4 regions of the Pseudogracilibacillus sp. ICA-222130 genome follow, and region 3 is predicted to be linked to each of the others. Evidence: predicted binding sites of a transcription regulator. Region 3 holds the regulator's gene; each other region holds the start of a gene.
The links. The regulator LexA, encoded in region 3, represses DNA repair genes until DNA is damaged. The targets are predictions, from matches to a motif close to CGAACATATGTTCG.
Positions count from the first base shown of each region.

Region 1 (4,199 bases), on a different contig from region 3:
TTAAATCCTCTAACACTTTTACATGTTCACCTTTTCGACCTGAAACAACTGGTGCTAATATTTGTAATCTTGTTCTTTCTGGATAGTCCATAATTTGATCGACCATTTGTTGAATCGTTTGTGATGCTATTTCAATACCATGAATCGGACAATAAGGACGTCCAATTCGTGCATATAATAAACGTAGGTAGTCGTATATTTCTGTTACTGTCGCAACAGTAGACCGCGGGTTTTTACTCGTCGTTTTTTGGTCAATAGAAATGGCTGGAGACAACCCCTCAATCGTATCTACATCTGGTTTATCCATTTGCCCTAAAAATTGTCTTGCATAGGCAGACAAGGATTCCACATACCTTCGTTGTCCTTCTGCGTAAATGGTGTCAAACGCTAAGGATGACTTTCCAGAACCTGAAAGACCTGTTACGACGACAAGTTTATTTTTCGGTATATTTATATCAATATTCTTTAAGTTATGTGCACGTGCACCGAGTATCTTAATATGTTTATTTGACATATACTCCATCCTTCCGACTACTATTTCATTCGATGAAAAAAGACAATGAATATAAGCTTCTAATGTTTTCTATCACTTGCTATTTCCTTCTTTAACCAATCATTCTACTTTTAATTCAAAAATAATATCTCTTAATTCTGTTGCGCGTTCAAAATCTAATTGTTTTGCAGCTTCACGCATTTCTTCTTCCATCTGTTCGATTACTTCTGCTCGAGCCTTTTTCGGCATGTTTCGTATTTCTGAAATACGATCCACTTCATACCCTTCTTCTTCCTCTGCCGCAACCGTTGCGCGGATTAATTCACGTACATCTTTCTTAATCGTTTTCGGGATAATACCATGTTCTTCATTATACGCTTCTTGAATTTCACGTCGACGATTCGTCTCATCTATTGCGACTTGCATCGAGTCGGTAATTTTGTCTGCATACATAATAACTTGCCCGTTTTCATTACGTGCAGCACGTCCCATCGTTTGAATTAAGGAGCGTTCAGAACGTAAGAAACCTTCTTTATCCGCATCTAATATTGCAACAAGTGATACTTCTGGGATATCTAATCCTTCCCGTAGTAAGTTAATACCGACAAGTACATCGTATTTTTTCACCCGTAAATCACGAATAATTTCAATACGTTCCAATGTCTTTACTTCAGAATGTAAATAAGCAACTTTAAAATCAAGTTCTTTTAAATAATCTGTTAAATCTTCCGACATTCTCTTCGTCAATGTCGTAATAAGCACACGTTCATCCCGTTCAATTCGTTTATTTATTTCTGCGATTAGGTCATCGATTTGTCCATCAATCGGTCGAACCTCAACGATAGGATCTAATAAGCCTGTAGGACGAATAATTTGTTCTACCATTTCTTTCGTATGTTCTTGTTCATATGGACCAGGTGTTGCAGAAACATATACATTTTGATTCGTTTTTTGTTCGAACTCTTCAAACTTTAATGGGCGGTTATCTAATGCAGATGGTAAACGGAATCCATGATCAACTAACATTTGTTTCCTAGCTCTATCTCCATTATACATTCCGCGAATTTGTGGCAATGTTGCATGTGATTCATCAATGACAACTAAAAAATCATCTGGAAAGAAATCAAGTAAAGTATATGGTGTCGAACCTGCTTCACGAAGCGTTAAATGACGAGAGTAATTTTCAATTCCTGAGCAAAAGCCCATTTCTCGCATCATTTCCAAATCATAATTCGTTCGTTGTTCAAGCCTCTGTGCTTCTAATAAACGATTTTCTCCTTCCAGTTCTTTCAAACGTTCTTCTAATTCGAGCTCAATATTTTTAATCGCCATTTTCATTTTTTCATCACCTGTAACGAAGTGTGACGCTGGGAAAATAGCAACATGATCTCGATCACCGATAATTTCTCCGGTTAATGCATCTACTTCTCGAATACGATCAATTTCATCTCCAAAAAATTCAATTCGGATACAATGTTCTTCTTTAGATGCTGGAATAATTTCAACCGAATCCCCTCGTACTCGGAATGTCCCACGAGAAAAATCGATATCATTTCGTGCATATTGAATATCTACTAGTTCACGCAATAACCTATCACGCTCTTTTTCCATTCCAGTACGAATCGATAACACTTGATTTTTATATTCTTCTGGTGAACCTAAACCATATATACAAGACACACTAGCTACGATTAACACATCACGACGTTCAAATAAAGCCGATGTTGCTGAGTGTCGTAATTTATCAATTTCATCGTTTATGCTAGCATCTTTTTCAATAAATGTATCTGTGGATGGAACATATGCCTCTGGCTGGTAATAATCATAATAACTAACAAAATATTCCACCGCATTATTCGGGAAAAACTCTTTAAATTCACTATATAATTGACCAGCTAACGTTTTATTATGTGCAATAACGAGTGTTGGCCGATTAATTTCTGTCACAACATTCGATATAGTAAATGTTTTCCCAGTACCCGTTGCACCTAATAAAGTTAGATGGTTTTCACCTTCGTCTATTTGTTTCACTAATTTTTCAATTGCTTTCGGTTGGTCTCCTTGTGGTTTAAAAGATGAAACAAGTTCAAACTTTTCCGCCATATTAAGATCTCCAATCTTCACATAATATCATGTTTTCTTAACATTCATTGTATCATATATACGAACGAACATTCCATTATGATTGCTCATCGCTCCTGCCTTTCATACGTACTTATTTACAAATCATTCACTTTTACAAGTAAGCATGTGAACGTATAAGAAGATAAGCATTAGAACATTGAAAAAGCATTTTATCATACATCGAGCACAGCTTTATAAATGGAGATCAATCATACAAAGTAAAAAAACCTCCTCCCTTGCAGCTCAAGCTACAAAGGAAGAGGAAATTTGACAAAGAGCCTTTTATATCCATTATTTTTCTTTATATCGATGTGGTTGTTCCGTAAACAATAACCCTAATTCATAATGATCCTCATCAAAGAATGTTCCCTGTACAAATCTTATTTCTCCATTTTCATCTAGAACATCTAGTTTAAAGTTCGTTTGACTCGTTTGTAATGCTTCATAAAATTCAAATGAGTTTGTAACAACAACATTATTCACCTTTAAAATAATTTCACCAACTTTAATTCCTAACCGTTCGACAGGACTATTGGGCATCATTGCAAACACCTTAACCCCTTTATCTAAAGGATGAAACATCGGAGTACCTTCTCTATCTCTTTCTTTATGACGGTACGTAATCCATTCCTTCCCAACTAATGCCACTAAAATAGTAATGAATGTTACGAATGGATAGAAAATACTTATAACAGCACCAACAATGACAACGACAACTAAAACATATGTCTGTTTCGTAATTTTTCCTAATAATTCATTTGGCAACCCACTTCGCATACGGTATTGATATCCGAAAATAAACGGTAATAATAATAAACTAAACGTTTGTTCGCCAAAGGAGAAATAAGGAAAAAATGGTGTAATCCCAGTTACACTGTTAGAAGGGATTAAGACGAAAAACGGGACCATCATCATCCGTTTTGCCTCAAATTGCCCTATCCAAACACCACGGTCACTCAAGTGCAAAGAAGGAAACGTCGGTTTCGTTTTTGTTTTTGCCATAAAGATTGCTTCAAAAAATAATAACAAAGCAAGTAATAGCGTTAATCCGACAAAGTGTACCATCGATATCGTAGTGAAATCTACATACGGTATAGTAATATAGCGTTGTATGAACGGTAACACTAATAATAAAATAAACGTTATACCAATGGTATAGCTAGCAGATAAAAATTGTAATGAACCAAACAAACTAAATACAATAGTAACGACCGCCAAAACGATCAATACTTCATAGGAAAGCACGATTCCAAAAAGGATTGTAGCAGCTGAAAGAACGATGCTAGCAATAACTGTTAATGAAAATGTATATTTAATTTCTGTGAAGTAATGATAAATTTTTGTCCCAAAATTATAACGTTCTTTTTTTATACGTTTATATCCAATCATACATATCAAAAAGAAAGTCCAATACAATAATGGGTGTAAAAATATTTTACCAATACCTTTTAATAATTCAAACGCCCACTGTTCTAGCATCGCTTTTCACCTACTATCTTTTTTCTCTATTTATACAATACATCTAGCGCTTTTTCTAATTGTAAATCTTCTTCGCCACTTCGGATAATATCTAAAATTTCCG
Region 1 is NZ_JBBKBG010000032.1:14,681-18,879, forward strand. It holds gene uvrA (excinuclease ABC subunit UvrA) at 1-514, opposite strand, end outside; gene uvrB (excinuclease ABC subunit UvrB) at 614-2,596, opposite strand; gene WKT09_RS11430 (PDZ domain-containing protein) at 2,909-4,096, opposite strand; gene WKT09_RS11435 (S41 family peptidase) at 4,123-4,199, opposite strand, start outside.
Region 1: uvrB (excinuclease ABC subunit UvrB) is a predicted target of LexA. The motif match lies at 2,658-2,671, and genes of this name have one in related genera.

Region 2 (4,199 bases), on a different contig from region 3:
CAAGATAATTTGTTTCGCTTGTTCACTTGTTAAGCCAGAAATGCGTTCAAGCTCCGTATGTTGCTTTTCAAGTAATGCATCTACTTTGCTTCTCATTTCTTCAATCTGTTGTTGTTGTTCTGCTATATTTTGTTCTCTTTTTTCTAATGAGAGTTCACGATTATCAATTGTAATGCTTTTTTTGTCCAGAATTTCTTCTTTTTGAATTAAGCGATCTTCTTGTTTCTGTACTTCTGTACGTCGTTCACGTAATTCTTCTTCCACTTGTTGACGAAATGCATGGTTTTCTTCTTTTGCCTCTAAAAGTGCTTCTTTTTTAGCTGCATCTGCATTTCGATGTGCTTCTTCAACAATTTGTTTGGCTAAGTTTTCAGCACTTGAAATCTTTGCTTCTCCAATTGATTTCCGAACAAGATAACCAACAACAATACCGACGATTAGGACTAATGCAAGCAAAACGGAGATGAGTATAGGATTGTCCACGTTCTTCACCTCCTATTGCTATAAAATTGTACAATTCTTTATTGTCGGCATAAAAACCTTTAATCAATAGCGAATAAATTTGTATAATGTATAAAATTAATTATACAGTTTAATTTTAAATGTACTAATTACCAATGTCAATGAAAAGCCTTTATTTTATTTGTTTTTCACATAATTTCGTTTGAAAATACAATCCATGTAGTACATTTTCACTTTAATAAAATCAGACCTTTGTCACAAATTGTTCATCGATAGTTGAAATTAAACAACAAACGGACAGATTGCTTTCATTTCGTCCTCAAGCCTTTAATGCTACCTGTTTTTTATTTAATGCATAAAAAAGGTGCCAGTGGATTTTTTCCACCAACACCATATATTGTAGAACCTCTATTTACATTTCTAATAAATTATAATAAATCTTCTTCTTCGATTAATTCATCCATTGATTCTTCTTCTGGCGCTTTTTCAGCAGCTTTATCTAATTCATAATGATCACGAATCGCTTGATGAATTTCATCGCGAATCGCCTCATTTTCTATTAAAAACAGTTTAGAGTTTTCTCGACCTTGTCCTAGGCGTTCTCCTTGATAAGAGTACCATGCTCCACTCTTTTCCACAATTTCCAATTCAGAACCTATATCTAATATTTCACCTTCAATAGAAATCCCTTCTCCATACATAATATCAACCATTGCTTGTTTGAATGGAGGAGCTACTTTATTTTTCACTACTTTGATACGAGTTCTATTTCCAATCATATCTGTTCCCTGTTTTAATGTTTCAGCACGACGTACTTCAAGACGAACAGATGAATAGAATTTTAACGCGCGGCCACCTGGCGTTGTTTCCGGATTTCCGAACATCACACCGACTTTTTCACGAATTTGGTTAATAAAAATAGCTATTGTTTTAGACTTATTAATTGCACCGGATAATTTTCTTAAGGCTTGGGACATAAGACGAGCTTGTAAACCAACATGCGCATCTCCCATTTCCCCTTCAATCTCTGCACTCGGTACTAAAGCTGCAACAGAGTCTACTACTAAAATATCAATCGCACCACTTCGTACTAATGCTTCTGCAATTTCTAATGCTTGTTCACCTGTATCTGGTTGAGATAATAATAATTCATCAATATTAACTCCTAAAGCTCTTGCGTAATTCGGGTCTAAAGCATGCTCAGCATCGATAAAAGCTGCTTGCCCACCTTTTTTCTGTGCCTCTGCAATAGCATGTAATGCTACAGTTGTTTTACCGGATGATTCTGGTCCATAGATTTCAATAATACGCCCTTTCGGATATCCACCAATTCCTAATGCAACATCCAACGCTAAAGATCCGCTTGAAATCGTGTCGATTTTACGTTCCGCTTCTTCTCCAAGCTTCATAATCGATCCTTTTCCAAATTGTTTCTCTATTTTTCTTAATGCTTCATCTAATGCTTTTTGTTTATCACTCACTGGCGTTACCTCCCAATTTTGAACTATCTGCTTTCTATCATACATCGTTTATATAAAATACACAAACAATATGCGAATACATGTTCTTATGTTTTGTTCGTCCTTCTATATGAAAAAGTTCATTTTTCATACCTCATATTGTCCAAAACGGTAGTTTTGTCCGTCATTCATGGTGTAAAAAACTATTTTAAAAATGTAAATAATAATTCATATCCTTTTAATACCGCACGTTCTCTCACCTGTTTACGGTCTCCTGCAAAAACAAATTTACTTACTTTCGTTCCTTCTTCTGTTGCAATACCAATATAAACTGTTCCCGCTTTTTTACCTTCTATCTCATTCGGTCCTGCTACACCTGTAAAACTAATTCCAATAGCACTTCCTAAGATATCGCGAACATTTTCCGCTAATTCTTTTGCACATTGTTCACTCACAGTTCCATGTATACGAATTGTTTCATCTGCTACTTGTAAAACTTGACGCTTGACTGCTGGATCATAACAAACGACCCCACCTTTTAAAATAGCAGACGCACCAGAGTTATCGACGATATTACTTGTAAATAAGCCCGCTGTTAAACTTTCAGCACTTGCAATCGACATTTTCCGTTCTTTTAATAACTCAAATACTTTTTCTTCTAATGTCATACTACCTTCGCCAAAATAAAAACGGCCTATATGCGATAGAATTTCCTTTTTTGTTTTCTCAATCATGGAAAGAGCCTTTTCTTTTGTTTCCGCTTTCGCACTAACGCGAACGGTAATTTTTCCTTTCACGGCTAAAGGGGCAATAGTTGGATTATGTTGTGTTCGAATTAATTCTTCTAAAGTATGTTCTAATACTGACTCACCAATGCCAGTAAAATTCAATACTTTTGATTCAATGACCATTTCACCATTAATGGATTTTAAATATGGAATGACCTCATCTGAAAATATTTGTTTCATTTCTTTTGGTACACCAGGCATAAATATCCATATTACATCTTTATACACAACTAAATTTCCTGGTGCCATTCCTACTTTATTTGGTAATACTTTTGACCCTTCAAAAACCCTAGCTTGCCGTCGGTTATTTGGGGTCATTTCCGTTCCTTGATCACGATAAAAGTCCATGATCTTTTGTAAAGAGTCTTTTTCTTCCACTATACGTAAATCCGTTAACTGTTGAAACGCTTCTCGTGAAAGATCATCTTGTGTCGGTCCTAATCCACCAGTAACGAGCACAACATTCGATCTTTGTTGTGCTCGCTCAAATACAGCTGTTAAACGGTCCATATTATCGCCAACAACTGTATGATAATACGTATTAATCCCATTACCAGCTAGTTCACCTGACAGCCATTGTGCGTTTGTATTTGCAATCTGACCAAGTAATAATTCTGTACCGACTGCAATAATTTCAGTGTTTAATTGCCTTGTCATTTAGAATCCCTCATCACGTGCCAATTTTTAACAAAATAATCAATTCCAGACCAAGTTGTTAAAATAAATGCAATATATAATACAATGATATCTACTGGGATACCGATATATGAAAATGGATAATTATGTAGTAATAATAATGCGATAGCTAAAATTTGTGAAACAGTTTTTAATTTCCCCATATTGCTCGCAGCAAGTACAATGCCTTCGCCCGATGCAACTAGACGTAATCCCGTAACCGCAAATTCTCTACTAATAATTAAAATAACAATCCATGCTGGTGCTAAACCAAGCTGAACAAGTAAAATAAATGCTGCAGATACGAGTAATTTATCCGCTAATGGATCTAAAAATTTCCCCATATTTGTAACTAAATTATATTTTCTAGCATAATAACCATCTAACCAATCTGTTAAAGAAGCAACTAAAAAAATCATCGCTGCAACAAAATGTGTGATTGGTAAGGTTGTTTCTCCTATTTCCCAAGCACCCCAATCAAAAGGAATACTTAAAATAAGGATAAAAAACGGGATTAAGCAAATACGTGAAATCGTAATTTTATTAGGTATATTCATATTTATCGCCTTTCTCTTTATAAAATAAGTAAGATTGAAGTAAGGATTTTTATATGATATCCAAACTTCAATCTTTTATTAGTTTTTAACTAAATTCACCCAAATTTTTTGATGTACTTTCTCATTGCGATCGACTGGATATTCCATTTCGACACCATTAATATAAACGGTTAGACCAGCAGTATTTCCAATATTAAAATACACTCTATCTTCATCCGTTACGTCAAATGTATCAACATCTGCATCTGCCATTAAAG
Region 2 is NZ_JBBKBG010000003.1:53,534-57,732, forward strand. It holds gene rny (ribonuclease Y) at 1-483, opposite strand, end outside; gene recA (recombinase RecA) at 891-1,943, opposite strand; gene WKT09_RS02925 (competence/damage-inducible protein A) at 2,126-3,367, opposite strand; gene pgsA (CDP-diacylglycerol--glycerol-3-phosphate 3-phosphatidyltransferase) at 3,364-3,942, opposite strand; gene WKT09_RS02935 (helix-turn-helix domain-containing protein) at 4,021-4,199, opposite strand, start outside.
Region 2: recA (recombinase RecA) is a predicted target of LexA. The motif match lies at 2,017-2,030, and genes of this name have one in related genera.

Region 3 (4,199 bases):
TTCTTATTAAAATCTTCATATACCTCATCTGGAACGTGGAAAGTTTCATCGTAATCCCAACCATAATATTCCTTCGTTAAAGCAATTTCGTCCTCTCCAAGTGGTGCACCGTGTGATGCAGAAGAATTTGATTTATTTGGTGAACCATAGCCGATAATTGTTTTAACTTCAATTAATGACGGTTGTGTCGTATTCGCTTTTGCTTCTTCTATTGCTTGGTGGATCGCTTGTAAATCTCTTCCATCTTCGACACGGATGACTTGCCAACCGTAAGCTTTAAATCTATCTTCTGTGCTATCAGAAAATGAACGATCTAAATCTCCATCTAATGAAATATCGTTCGAATCATATAATACGATTAATTTATCTAAAGCTAAGTGCCCTGCAAGGGATGCAGCTTCATGAGAAATTCCTTCCATAATATCTCCATCACCAACTAATGAATAAGTGTAATGGTCAATAATGTTGAAGTTTTCTTTATTGTATTTCGCTGCTAAATGCGCTTCTGCCATTGCCATACCAACGGCCATTGCTACACCTTGTCCTAATGGCCCAGTTGTTGCTTCCACTCCATCTGTATCTAATACTTCCGGATGCCCAGGTGTTCTAGAACCCCATTGACGGAAGTTTTTAATATCATCCATCGTTACATCATAACCGGACAAATGTAATAAACTATACAATAACATGGATCCATGTCCAGCAGATAAAATGAAGCGGTCACGATTAAACCATTTGGAGTTTTTTGGATTATGATTTAAGAAATCTGTAAATAATGTATATGCCATTGGTGCAGCCCCCATCGGTAAACCTGGGTGACCAGAGTTTGCCTTTTGAATTGCATCCATTGATAATGTACGAATTGTATTAACTGATAATTGTTCCACTTGCATTTGTTATTAGCTCCTTTATATATATTATTTGTCTCTATTTCTTTTTATTTGTTTCACTTTGTCCGGTGTTACATCGTTTCCTTCTGGATCGATCACCGTAACAGAAGTTATTTGATTAGTAAATGATTGACGAATGCTTTGTAAATATTGTTGACGAAGATTTTGTTGTTCTTGTTTTTCTTCTTGCGTCAATGTCTCACTTTTTGCTTTTTTAGCGAGGTAATTAATACGTTCAAGTTTTTCTTTCGTTAACATGTTCTCACCTCTTAATTTCTAAGTTATCTATGATAAACGTATATCTATACACTTCTTATATTATACTATACAATATTTTGTATAGATACAATTGCGCCACATAATATTCTATAATAACTTTACATTTCAGACAACCTTTCAGAAATAGAACATTTCTACCGAACAAATATGGGAACTTATGTTTGACTTCTGTTCGCATTTTGATAAAATGAAAGTAATTATATAGACAGATGAGGTGAGGTGCTTGGAAAAACTTTCAAAAAGGCAACAGATGATTTTTGATTATATTGTTCATGAAGTAGAAATGAAAGGATATCCTCCTTCTGTTCGTGAGATTGCCAAAGCAGTTGGTTTAGCTTCTAGTTCTACTGTGCACGGCCATTTAGAACGAATTGAAAATAAAGGATATATTCGTAGAGACCCAACAAAACCAAGAGCAATTGAAATTGTTGATCCATCATTCCAGAATATCGAAAAAGATACGGCACGTTATGCTCCACTAATTGGTAAAGTAACTGCTGGTGCGCCGATTACAGCAATTGAAAATATCGAAGAATATGCGCCAGTTCCAACATCCCTTGCACATCGGGAAGATAATATATTTTTATTAGAAGTCGATGGGGATAGTATGATCAACGCTGGAATTTTTAATGGTGATAGAGTAATTGTAAAACAACAAAATGTAGCAAACAATGGAGATATCGTCGTCGCAATGACGGACGAAGATGAAGCAACTGTAAAAAGATTTTATAAAGAAACAGATCATATTCGCTTACAACCTGAAAACGATGCTATGGAACCAATCCTATTAAATAATGTCATTATTTTAGGAAAGGTAATCGGTCTATATCGCGCATTCTAATAAAAACGGTAAAGCTTATCAAAAGGTGATAAACTTTACCGTTTTTATTTAACTTAAACCGTCCTCTTTCACTACTTATTTACAATTCTGGAAAAGTGAAGGGATCCAGTAATCCATCTTGAATTAGCTTTTCTACTGTTTGAATAATAGCGATTTTCACATGTGCATAGGTTAAACCACCTTGTAAAAATGCTGTATATGGAGGTTTAATTGGACCATCCACGGATAATTCAATACTTGCTCCTTGGATAAACGTTCCTGCAGCCATGATTACTTTTTCTTCATATCCTGGCATATCACTTGGGTATGGTGCAACATACGAGTTAATTGGTGAATTTGCCTGAATTGCTTCACAAAATTGGATCATCGCTTTTTCGTGATGGAATGTCATTGCCTGAATAATATCTGTACGTTTATCTGTATACGTAGGTGCTGTTTCCACCCCAACATAGTCCATTAACCGTGCAGTAAAAATTGCTCCTTTTAATGCTTCCCCTACTACATGTGGTGCAAGGAAAAATCCTTGATACATCTCTTGTAACATATTTAATGTCGCTCCGGCATCTTTCCCTAGCCCTGGTGCTGTTAGTCTATTGGCAGCAAGCTCAACTAAAACTTTTTTTCCAACAATATATCCTCCGGCACGAACGAGTCCACCACCTGGATTTTTAATTAAAGACCCAGCCATTATATCTGCACCAACTTCTAACGGTTCACGGTCTTCGACAAATTCCCCATAACAATTATCCACAAACACAATAATGTTATCATCTATTTCTTTTACGAATTGAATCATTTGTTCAATTGCTTCGATTGTAAATGACGGACGATTTTCATACCCTTTCGAACGTTGAATCCCTACAACTTTCGTATGTTCATTTATCGCATGTTTAATTCCTTCATAATCAATTGTTTGATTATCTTTTAATAAAACTTCACTATACAGAACACCATAATCTTTTAGACTTCCTGTATTGGATGTATTTTTTCCAATGACTTGATCCAATGTATCGTATGGTGCTCCTGTAATATATAAAAGCTCATCTCCAGGACGTAACATCGCATATAAGGCAGTTGCAATAGCATGTGTTCCTGAAACAATTTGGGGACGGACTAATGCATCCTCCCCACCAAATACACGAGCATATAACGCTTCTAACCCATCTCGTCCTTGGTCATCATAACCATAACCATCCGTAGAACTAAAATGGTGATCACCGATCTGTTCTTCTTGAAACGCTTTTAGTACTTTCTTTTGGTTTTTTTCTACCATCTGATCTATTGATTTAAAATAAGGGGTACATTGTGCTTCTAGTTTTTCTATTAATTCTTTTTGTAACATATTACTTTTGCTTCTCCTTTAAAATTTTCTGTAGTGGATGGGCATGAGGAATATATCCTTCTAAATCATACTGGGATGTTTCCTCATTAAACTCCTTCTTTGTTATAATCGTATGTTTCGTAAATTGATGCAACTCTTTTGATTCGTATGACTCTAATGAGACAGTATAAAATTCCCATTGTTTTTTTAAAATGTCTTCCATTTTTTGCAGTAATTTTTCTAAATCATTTTCATCATAGGCGTGTATTTGTATAGACGGATCAGATGACGGGAAAAAATCCGCTTCTAATAAGTCTGTTTTATTGTATACAGTTAACATCGGGATTGTATGTGCATCAAGTTCTTCTAAAATTTCATACACAGTACGTTCGTGTTGTGCGTAATCTTCATTTGAACTATCGACAACATGTAATAAGAAGTCTGCTTCTGCGACTTCCTCTAAAGTTGATTTGAAGGAAGCGATTAAAGACGTCGGCAATGCTTGTAAAAAGCCAACCGTATCAGTAAGCAAACATTCAAATCCTGAGGGTAATTGAATTTTTCTCGTTAACGGATCTAATGTAGCAAATAGTAAATCTTCTTCTAAAGATTGTTCACTTGTCAATCGATTAAAAATCGTCGACTTACCAGCATTCGTATATCCAACAATGGCAATTTGAAACACTTTATTTTGCTTTCTTCGCTTTCGGTACTGCTCCCGTTGTTTCACAACATCTTTTAACCGACGCTTAATATCGTCAATACGTCTTCGTATATGCCGTTGATCTGTTTCTAACTTCGTCTCCCCTGGCCCTCTCGTTCCTATTCCACCACCGAGTCGTGATAACACAAGCCCCATTCCATGCAA
Region 3 is NZ_JBBKBG010000001.1:152,809-157,007, forward strand. It holds gene tkt (transketolase) at 1-893, opposite strand, end outside; gene WKT09_RS00755 (DUF896 domain-containing protein) at 918-1,148, opposite strand; gene lexA (transcriptional repressor LexA) at 1,393-2,010, shown strand; gene WKT09_RS00765 (methionine gamma-lyase family protein) at 2,090-3,352, opposite strand; gene hflX (GTPase HflX) at 3,354-4,199, opposite strand, start outside.

Region 4 (4,199 bases), on a different contig from region 3:
ATTGAACACGGTATTTCTTACACGGAGTTCAGTTATATGTTAATGCAGTCATATGACTACATGAAACTGTACGAAGAAGAAGGGTGTTCCTTACAAATTGGTGGAAGTGACCAGTGGGGAAACATTACGGCTGGAATGGAGTATATTCGCCGTACGCGAGAAGATGGAGAGGTAGCAGACGTATTTGGTTTAACGGTTCCATTAATTACGAAAGCTGACGGCACGAAATTCGGTAAAACAGCTGGTGGTGCTATTTGGTTAGACCCTGAAAAAACGAGCCCGTATGAGTTTTACCAGTTCTGGTACAATACAGATGACCGAGACGTTATTAAATTCATTAATTATTTCACATTCTTAAGCCGTGAAGAGATAGAAGAAATCGAAAAGGCGACAGAAGCAGATCCGGGTGCGCGTGTTGCTCAAAAGCGTTTAGCAGAAGAGATGACGACATTCGTTCACGGAAAGGAAGCATTAGATCAAGCAATTAAAATTTCTGAAGCATTATTTAGCGGGGATGTAAAACAGTTAACGAAACATGAAATTGAACAAGGGTTCAAAGATGTACCGACATATGTAGCAGAAAAATCGGATATCGGGTTAATCGATTTATTAGTAGCAGCAAAAATTTCACCATCGAAACGTCAAGCACGTGAGGACATTACAAATGGGGCAATTTATGTAAATGGAGATAGAAATCAAAATTTAGATCATACTGTGACGAGTGCAGATCGTTTAGAAGATACGTTTACTATCATCCGACGCGGTCGAAAAAAATATTTCCTCGTTCACTTTCAATAAGAAATAGCATAGGATAAAACGGTACTAGTGGAGGGCGCTTCTTAGTACCGTTTTTTCGTGTGTGGTGGGGAGAGGTTGTGCGAAGTTGCAAGAATATGATGTGAAGTTGCAAGAATACGTTGTGAAGTTGCAAGAATGCCGTGCGGAGTTGCAAGAATATGATGTGAAGTTGCAAGAATACCGTACGAAGTTGCAAGAATGCGATGCGAAGTTGCAAGAATCCTGTGCGAAGTTGCAAGAATGCCGTGCGAAGTTGCAAGAATATGATGCGGAGTTGCAAGAATGCCCACCGAAGTTACAAGCATCCCCATCAAATTGCAGGAACTTCTGTAAATCCTCTATTTAAATAAAGGTAATGTATATAAAAAAAAGGGCGCAAAGATTACGCCCAATGTCCGCCAATTTTTTTACTACGTTCTAATGTAATACCAGCATTTGTGTAGCTAGATGCACGTAAGATAGCGGTGGATCCATATTTTGCACGAATATTATCCATCACATATCCAATATCTTTTTGTTTTGATCGTTCATAAAATAAATCTAATTGTGTTTCCATATCCAAAACTAAATTTGTTAAGGTCACTGAAACACGACGAATATAACTATGCCCATCGTAAAAATGTTCGAAAAGTTGCACACAAACTTGATACATTTCTAATGTAATATTCGTTGGGGAAGCGATTGTTTTGGAGCGATAAAAGCCACCATTTGTCATTTGGTCATATCCTATTCCAAGATGAATCGTCCTTCCCGCCATACGATCTGTGCGGGCACGGCGACATGCTTCCTCACAAAGTTCCAACATACAGACGAGCGTTTCTTCCTTCGTGTAATTACGCAATAAAGAAATACCATGTCCATAACTATCTTGTTTAGTTTTAATGAAATCCCCAAAAACAGGACTTATATCAATTCCCCATGCATGCCAATATAATTGCTCTCCCATAATGCCAAAATGTTTTTTTAATGTCGGTAAGGATGATTGAGCAATTTGACCAAGAGTTGTAATGCCAAGATGATACAGTCGTTTTTTTAATTTTGATCCAATTCCCCAAATTTTTTCGACCTTTGCAGGCCATAATTTTTCTTGTACTTCTTCATACGTGCAAGAAGCAATACCAGTTGGTGATTTTTTAGCATGTAAATCCAGTACGACTTTTGCGAGAAATTTGTTGTTACCAATTCCAATCGCACTCGTAATGCCGAACGATTCCAAAATAGCTCGTTGGATTTTTTGGGCGATTGTAAAAGGATCACCGAATAATTTTTCTAATCCATTCACAGTGATCCACACTTCATCGATGGAGTATGGATGAATCGCTTCTTTCGGCGCGAACGTATGGAGTAGCTGGGTGATTTGGATAGAAACATGTAAATAGTCTGCCATATTCGCTTGAACAATATGAATGTTTGGGTCTTGTGGCAACTCGAAAAAACGACTTACATTACTAATCCCATACTTTTCCTTTAATGTAGGGGAGGCAGCAAGTACAATACTTCCTGGACGAGTCACATCCCCAACGACAGCTAATAGAACTTGCATCGGATCGAAACCTAATCGCACGGCTTCCACACTAGCGTAGAAAGAGCGCATATCGATGCATAACACATCATGTTTAGGAAAAGATGAATAATCCATAGAATTCCTCCTTCATAGAACGTGTGTTCTAATTATAAAAAAGGAATAATAGAAAATCAAGAGAAAAAACCGAACCTTTGTTCTTGTTTTTGCGAACTGTTCGTGTTATTATAAGAACAAACGTTCCTGGTGGTGAGAAAATGGAAAAATTATTACGTGATGCGATGCAAACAGGGGAAACGTGGACGATTATTTACCGAAGCCGTATGAATTTATTTTCCAAACGGGAAATAAAAGTATTAGGGATAAACGGTAATCGAGTTATTGCTTACTGCTTTTGGAGGCAAGCGATTCGAACTTTTTATACAGAAAATATTTTAGCGATGGAAAAATGGAGGGATATCAATCATGACTGTACAAGACCGTGGGTCCATCAAGTGGACATCATTAATGTTGCCAGAACATGTTGAAATGTTGCAAGAAGTTTTTGTGGAATATAAAGAGAAACCTATGTTAGACGAGCAAACGATGTTAGAGATTGATCAATCTTTAAAATATGCACTAACATATAATGTCGATATAGTTTTAACCTATTATGAGCATGGACAATTTAAAGTAATTGAAGGAAAATTAGCGAAAATTGAACGATTTACGAGACAAATTGTATTATCGAATGGTTGTGGCACCTATGTTCCTTTAAAAAATGTGCTAGATGTACAAATTGTTTCATAAGTGAAAACAACGGGGAATGAATAGGTATAAGAAAAATCTTAGATGTTCATTTTCGGACGGATCCTTTATCTCGAAACAAAATAGTTTTAATTAGAGATAAATTATGGCATAATGTAAGTAAGATGAAATCGGGAGGGAGACAAATGCGGATGATTACAGGACACCATCATATTTCCATGGTCATAAAAAATGCACAAGAAAATAGGGCATTTTACCGAGATATCCTCGGATTACGCCTCGTGAAAAAGACGGTCAACCAAGATGATCCGACGATGTACCACTTATTTTATGGAGATAAAACAGGAAGCCCTGGAACGGTTATTACGTTTTTTGAAATGAAACAGGTAGGGCGTACACATCGTGGTTCTAATGCAATTACGAAACTCGGTTTACTCGTCGAAAATGAAGTTACCATTGATTATTTTAAAAATCGTTTCGACACACATCATATTCCAAATGAATTAACGACATACCGAAATAAGCGAGTGCTTCAATGTACCGATCCAGATGGGTTAGAACTAATGCTTATGGATAAAGGGGAAAACGACGTCCCGAATTTTTGGGAAAAATGGGATCAATCTACCGTCCCAATGGAACATCAAATTATTGGAATGGGTCCTGTAGAAATGACAGTCCGTCGCCCGAAGAAATTAGCAAATGTATTGACAGAGTTGTTTGATTATACATTAGTGGACACGATAGAAGATGCACACATTTTCCGTTCGGTTTTAGAAAATGTATCTTCTGAAATTATCGTAAAAGAGCTTGATGCACCGACAGAACGCCCTGGACGTGGTAGTGTACATCACTTAGCGCTTCGTGTAAAAAATGTTGAGGAAATGAAAGAGTGGGAACGAAAAGTAAAAGAAAGAGGCTTTGTTTCTACAGGTGTCATTGATCGCCATTATTTTCATAGTTTTTATTTTAGAGATTCAAATGGCATCGTTTTTGAGTTAGCGACAGATGGTCCAGGACTGGCGATAGATGAAGAGATGGCGACACTTGGAGAAAGAATTACGTTACCACCATTTTTAGAAGAACGAAGAGAAGAAATTGAGAAAAATTTACAACCATTAGTATAAAGGGAGCG
Region 4 is NZ_JBBKBG010000017.1:23,524-27,722, forward strand. It holds gene tyrS (tyrosine--tRNA ligase) at 1-798, shown strand, start outside; gene WKT09_RS08275 (hypothetical protein) at 884-1,144, shown strand; gene WKT09_RS08280 (DNA polymerase IV) at 1,181-2,437, opposite strand; gene WKT09_RS08285 (hypothetical protein) at 2,578-2,847, shown strand; gene WKT09_RS08290 (YolD-like family protein) at 2,786-3,109, shown strand; gene WKT09_RS08295 (ring-cleaving dioxygenase) at 3,253-4,191, shown strand.
Region 4: WKT09_RS08280 (DNA polymerase IV) is a predicted target of LexA. The motif match lies at 2,508-2,521, and genes of this name have one in related genera.